Cohnella abietis: one gene and its partner. The protein of the gene in region 2 interacts with the protein of the main gene of each other region in a pairwise test. Links are inferred from orthologs where the notes say so. Each region holds a gene or a part of one and is shown on either strand. Other genes may lie near its edges. The genes, in order: ftsH and hflC.

Region 1 (3,274 bases), 4.2 Mb from region 2 along the record:
CAACGTTGACCGCATTAGCGGACGTACAGCAAATATCCGTTTCCGCCTTAACGTCAGCAGAGGAATTAATATAGGTAACGACTTTAGCATTCGGGTGCTTTGCCTTTAATTCCCTAAGTCCAATCGGATTAACCATATCTGCCATTGGGCAGCCTGCACGTTCGTCCGGAACGAGCACGGTCTTATGTGGAGCCAGAATCTTAGCACTCTCTCCCATAAAATGTACACCACAGAACACGATGACATCCGCATCTGTTGATGCCGCTTTCTGAGCTAGCAGAAAAGAATCTCCGCGAAAATCCGCGACCTCCTGTATTTCATCACGCTGATAATAATGAGCGAGAATAATGGCATTCCGTTCCTTCTTAAGCTGCATAAGCCGTTCGCGTAGCTCGCGATTTTGTTCTGCTTTACGCTCTAGTGCCAAAGCCTCCATGCTTAATCTCCTCCCCTAGATGAACCGATAGTTTGTGAATCAATGCACAAACATGGCGGGATCGTTGTCTCTATTGTGGACGAAAACGAGTTCGTTCATTAACAACTAATTTACACTTGCCAAGTAAGGCTGTCAATTCATCTTGCACCGATTGTAAGCCCTTTTTTCAGGATATTAAAACGGGATGTTCGCCAAGCGCCGTTACAGCGCGGGAACATCCCGTTTAATGAGTACCTTATTATTTAGGCTCTTCGGAGCCGTCATCCTTGCGCGAATCCGGTATAGTCGGCAATGGCTCGTCATCACGGGTTTGAATCCGCACCTTGACATCGCCAATCGTATCCACAATCGGTTCAGCTTTGGACTCCTCGTCGTTAGAGGATGGTTCCTCAACGTTAGCTACGAAGATACCCTTCTCGATCAAAGTCTTGATCTGTTCGAGATCAAGCGTCTCCTGTTCAAGAAGCGTCTTAGCTAACAAATGCATCTCTGCACTCTTCTCGTTAAGGAGCTTCCTAGCACGATCATAGCAATCACGAGTAATGCTCTGCATCTCTTGGTCGATCTCATAAGCAATGGCATCAGAATAGTTCTGTTCATGTCCGATGTCACGGCCTAAGAATACCTGACCTTGGGAACTGCTACCGAACTGCATAGTTCCGAGCTTTTCACTCATTCCGTACTCCATGATCATTGCACGTACGATGCTTGTAGCTGACTTAAAGTCGCTATAAGCGCCCGTACCAATTTCTCCGATAAAGATTTCTTCGGCTGCACGACCTGCCAGCAAGCCTGTCACTTTATCAAGAAGCTCTTGCTTAGTCACAAGCATACGGTCTTCCTTAGGAAGCATGATGACATAACCGCCTGCACGTCCACGTGGAACGATCGTTACCTTGTGTACCGTATCCGCATGCTCAAGGAAGAATCCAGCAATTGTATGACCCGCTTCATGATAAGCGACAATACGCTTCTCACGATCGCTAATGATACGGCTTTTCTTCTCCGTACCTACGATAACACGGTCAATCGCTTCATCGACTTCTTGCATGGCGATATCTTTCTTATTACGACGTGCAGCAAGCAAGGCTGCCTCGTTGAGTAAGTTTTCCAGATCAGCACCTGTAAATCCAGTTGTACGTTTAGCAATAGTGCCAAGACGAACATCTTTATTCAAAGGCTTGTTGCGAGCATGAACCTTCAATACTGCTTCACGGCCCTTAACGTCTGGACGATCAACCGTAATCTGACGGTCAAACCGGCCTGGACGAAGCAAGGCTGGATCAAGAATGTCTGGTCTATTCGTTGCAGCAACGATAATGATACCTTCATTGGCACCGAAGCCGTCCATCTCTACGAGAAGCTGATTGAGTGTTTGCTCACGCTCATCATGTCCACCACCAAGGCCTGCGCCCCGTTGACGACCAACAGCATCGATCTCATCGATAAAGATAATACATGGCGAGTTTTTCTTTGCATTCTCGAACAAGTCACGAACACGGGATGCCCCGACGCCCACGAACATTTCAACAAAATCAGAACCAGATATAGTGAAGAACGGAACGCCCGCTTCACCCGCTACTGCACGAGCAAGCAACGTTTTACCTGTACCTGGAGGACCGACGAGGAGAACACCTTTTGGAATGCGTGCGCCAAGCGCCGCAAACTTACGGGGATCCTTCAAGAACTCGACAACCTCGACCAACTCTTGCTTCTCTTCATCCGCTCCGGCCACATCCTCGAACGTGACCCGTTTCTTCTCTTCATTATAGAGACGGGCACGACTTTTGCCGAAATTCATCACCTTACCGCCGCCGCCTTGTGCCTGATTAATCAGGAAGAAGAAGAGAACGAACATGATGATGAAAGGGATAATAGAGGTCAAGAATGTCAGCCAGAAGCTTTGTCCCGGCATTTTTTTAATGTTAACTTCAAAGTTTTTCTCTAACCCAATCTGAGTAAGCTGTTGAAGTGCGTAATCGGCATAAGGCGCACGGCCCATGAACGTTTCGCCCTTCTCATTAGCGGCCTTAGGCTTATATTCACCTGTTACTAAATAGGTGCCGCTTTGAATTTGCAAGGTCAGTTCCTTAACATTGCCCTGCTGGACTGCTTGAACAATTTGATTGTAATTCAGTTCCTTGGTCGTATCCTGCTTCCCAATGAAAAACTGAACAATCCCAACCGTTACCAAAAAGATAAGTAAGTAAAACCCTGTGTTCCGGATGAACCGATTCATCCCCGACCTCCTCTCGACACGCTTACATCATTTTACCATAGCCTGTCTTGGCATCACAATAATAACGCACCACCGTATGGACGGCGAGCTCTTAAACCGTATAGACTTCCGGCTTGAGCACTCCGACATAAGGCAAATTGCGGTATCTCTCCGCATAATCAAGCCCATATCCAACGACGAATGCATCAGGAATACTAAATCCGGTGTAGTCTGCGTTCAGGTCTACTGTACGGCGTCCCGGTTTATCGAACAGAGCCACCACGTTAACGGACAACGCATTGCGGCGCTCCAGGACATCGATCAAGTAGCTTAGGGTCAATCCACTGTCAATAATATCTTCTACAATAAGGACGTCTCTACCTTCAACTGATGCGTCTAAATCTTTAACAATTCTGACCTCACCAGAAGATCTTGTGGAATTGCCATAGCTCGATACCGCCATGAAATCAAGCTCAATAGGGATATCGATATTCTTGGACAAGTCCGCCATAAAAATAAAAGCGCCCTTCAGTACACAGATCACAAGTGGATTGCGTCCCTCATAATCACGACTAATCGTCGCTCCGAGCTCCTGTACCTTCTGCTGTATTACTTCTTGC
Region 2 (3,329 bases):
TCAGTCATTGGCAAAACGCCAGGCACACTTCTAACCATACCGTTTAATGATAATTCTCCGATAAACAACGTATCTTCAAGCAATTTGGCTTCAACCTGCCCACTCGCGCACAGTATACCGGCAGCAATAGCGAGATCAAATGCACTGCCTTCCTTGCGAAGGTCCGCAGGTGCGAGATTTATTGTGATGCGATCCATCGGAAACTTCATTCCACCATTCTGGATCGCAGCCCTTACACGTTCAACAGATTCCCGCACAGCAGAATCAGGTAAGCCAACAACGGAAACTTGAGGAAGCCCCGAGCAAATATTAACTTCTACCTCAATAAAACGACCTTCCACACCAAGCACACTAGCGCTCATGATTTTGACATACACAAAAAAGCACCTTCCTCCGTCGATGTTTAATCTGACGGGAAGGTGCTTCCTCTCCGAGCCATATTTACAATTAGAGTACTCCGATTATGCTGGGCTGTCAATGAATTTCCATTTGCATGCAAAATACATTATTCGTTGCTTTGCCCTAAATCAATCAGCTCCATCAAAGCTGCAGGTAATTGGAATTCTTGATTCCGAATAACAATCCGCTTCGTGCTGCCGATTTCTTCTTCCTCTTGGTTTTCCTTAATTTCAGCAATCTCTTTGTGCAGTCTCTCCATCTGACGATCCAGAGCTGCAGCCGAATCTGCCGCCTCTTTCAGTTCTTGTAGCAATCTCAAAGGTACAGTTTGCTTATATTTGTAGAAGATTTTATGCTCCAGGCTTGCCCAGAAATCCATGGCAATCGTCCGTATCTGCACTTCTACGCATACATTCTCATGTCGATCGGACATATATACCGGCACTTCTACGAGTAGATGAAGGCTTTGGTATCCATTAGGCTTAGGCTGCTTAATATAGTCCTTCGTTTCTATAATATTGAGATCACTTTGGCTGCGAAGCATTTCGCTAATACGGTAAATATCCGAGACAAATGAGCATGTAATCCGCAATCCAGCAATATCCTTTATGTTACTCCTGATGCTGGAGAACGATATGTCACATTGCTTACGGAATACTTTATTTAGAATACTCTCAGGTGTTTTCAAACGAGAATTCGTGTGCTCAATCGGATTGTAATCATGCAGGAATTGAAATTCTTCCTTCAGAATATCAATCTTCGTCTCTAAGGAATCAAGAGCAAATTTGTACATCATCATAAACCGGGTGATTTCTTCTTTGAATCTTTTAAATTGTTCTAGCTGCACCATCTGATTATTCAGAACTAATCACCCTTCATCAATCGGCTTATTTCCCTAATAGAATACGGGTATAGGGAGAATCGATCGGCAACATAATGACAGGCTCATTCTCAAGCGTTGTCACATAGCTTTGCAGCGTCCGATAAAAGCTGTAAAACTTAGGATCCTTGCCATACGATTCATTATATATTTTTGCGGCTTCCTGTTCACCTTGCGCAATAATTTTCTTGGCATCCGCTTCCGCCTGAGCAAGTAACTCAGTTGCTGTACGATCAGCTTTTGATGTAATTTTATGCGATTCTTCGTCTCCCTCAGACAAGTAACGCGCAGCGATAGACTGACGATCTGAAATCATCCGATTATAAACACTCTGCTTGTTGCCTTCCGGGAGATCTGTACGCTTAATTCTTACATCAATGATTTCAATACCATAATTATCCCGTATAAGCGCGGTGGAAACATCTTTGGTGATGTCATCATTTATGTTACCACGTTCTGTGTTCTCACTGATAATATTATCGTAATTAATTTCTGACAATTTCCGGCGAACAGAGTTATACACGGCTTCATCAATACGTTGCACACCAACACTAACGGTTTGAACTGTTTTCAAGAAGCTTTCAGGACTCTTTATTCGCCAAACGGTATAATTATCGACGATTATCGGTTTTTTATCCTTTGTGAGTATAGATGTTGGATTACTTTCATAAGTCATTTGATATTTCGGCAATTTAGAAACACTTTCTACAAAAGGTATCTTAAAGTACAGCCCCGGGCTTCCTTCAACTCGAACGGCCTCTCCAAACTTAAGGATAACCTTGTACTCGCCTTCTTTTACGACATATAGAGAAGCAGATCCTATGATTATTACTGCTAAAAATGAAACCAGTCCAACAATTAGTTTTTTACTCATGGCGTTGTACCTCCTTGCGCAGCCCCTGCGTTTCCTGCATTACCCGTTGCACTACCCGCACTACCCGAAGCACTACCTGTTGCTCCCGCTGTCACTCCTGTTTTACGAAGGAGCTCGTTTATCGGTAAATACTTGACGGTGTCGCCACCCGAATCGGAGATGAAGATTTTGGCCTTCGGCAATATTTTCTCCAACGTTTCCACAATCAAACGGCTTTCAGTTACGCCAGGGTTTTTAGAATACTCTACGAAAATAGCGTTAAACTGGGCTACATCCCCTTCAGCATTAAGAATACGTGATTTTTTCACACCTTCCGCATTCTCAAGCATAGCTTGCGCTTCTCCGCGAGCTTTTGGTATTTTATCATTTTCGTATTTTGCTGCATTGTTAATCTTCGTGTTTTTTTCCTCACGAGCATTCGTAACCGCGCGGAACGCTTCCTCTACTTGACCACTAGGCGGTTCTATATCTTGAAACTTAATATCGACAATCTGAATTCCTGTATTATATTTCGCTTGAAGATCAATTAGCTTTTCACGAACTTTATCTTGAATTTCAGTTTTTCCGTTTGTAATTGCATAATCAAGCTTTTCCGAACCAATAACGGATCGAATGGATGAGCTAGCTGCATTACGCAGGAACTGCTCCGGATTGCTAATATTGTATAAGTATTTTTGAACATCGCTTATTTTCCACTGTACAACGGCATCAGCGGATACAATATTCTCGTCTCCGGTTATCATCATCGATTCCTCTTCAACCGGGGTTGAGATGTCATTATCTAGACGATAACCTATGTAAATACGTTGTGTAAGCTCTGCCGGCACAAGAATAACCTGCTGAATCGGATAAGGCCATTTGAAATGAAGGCCCGCTGTCGACTCCCCTGTATACTTTCCGAATGTAAGGATAGCTGCCCTCTGTTGCTCTTGAACGGTGTAAAATGATGAATACGCGATTAGTGCCACGAGTACGCCGATAACACCTAAACCAATTTTCTTAAGTAATCCTGGCGGCAAATCAAGTGGATTTTCTGGCTTTTTTTGATTGTGAACAAGTTCCATATAGACTGATACCCCTCCCTGATGTAGCTTTCATATCTTTCTTTGTTACGTAACAGAACACTTTACGTTTCATAAAAATAGCCAAAATCCTCAGGAAAAACGTATTAAAACA

The links.
Region 1: the proteins of hflC (region 2) and ftsH interact in binary tests that used the Escherichia coli proteins (3 or more experiments, as listed by UniProt). The link is inferred for Cohnella abietis from one-to-one orthologs.

The regions. Positions count from the first base shown.
Region 1 is NZ_AP019400.1:87,275-90,548, reverse strand. What follows is about bases 176-3,119. They hold ftsH (ATP-dependent zinc metalloprotease FtsH), read right to left. Parts: upstream 2,676-3,119; coding sequence 675-2,675; downstream 176-674. Other genes in these bases: hpt (hypoxanthine phosphoribosyltransferase), read right to left, coding at 2,767-3,119; nadA (quinolinate synthase NadA), read right to left, coding at 176-436. In the rest of the region: more of nadA, read right to left, coding at 1-175; more of hpt, read right to left, coding at 3,120-3,274. UniProt on the Escherichia coli protein: Acts as a processive, ATP-dependent zinc metallopeptidase for both cytoplasmic and membrane proteins. Plays a role in the quality control of integral membrane proteins.
Region 2 is NZ_AP019400.1:4,306,613-4,309,941, forward strand. Bases 221-3,219 are described here. They hold hflC (protease modulator HflC), read right to left. Parts: upstream 2,154-3,219; coding sequence 1,287-2,153; downstream 221-1,286. Other genes in these bases: KCTCHS21_RS18850 (YifB family Mg chelatase-like AAA ATPase), read right to left, coding at 221-362; KCTCHS21_RS18855 (GTP pyrophosphokinase), read right to left, coding at 506-1,249; hflK (FtsH protease activity modulator HflK), read right to left, coding at 2,150-3,217. Also shown: more of KCTCHS21_RS18850, read right to left, coding at 1-220.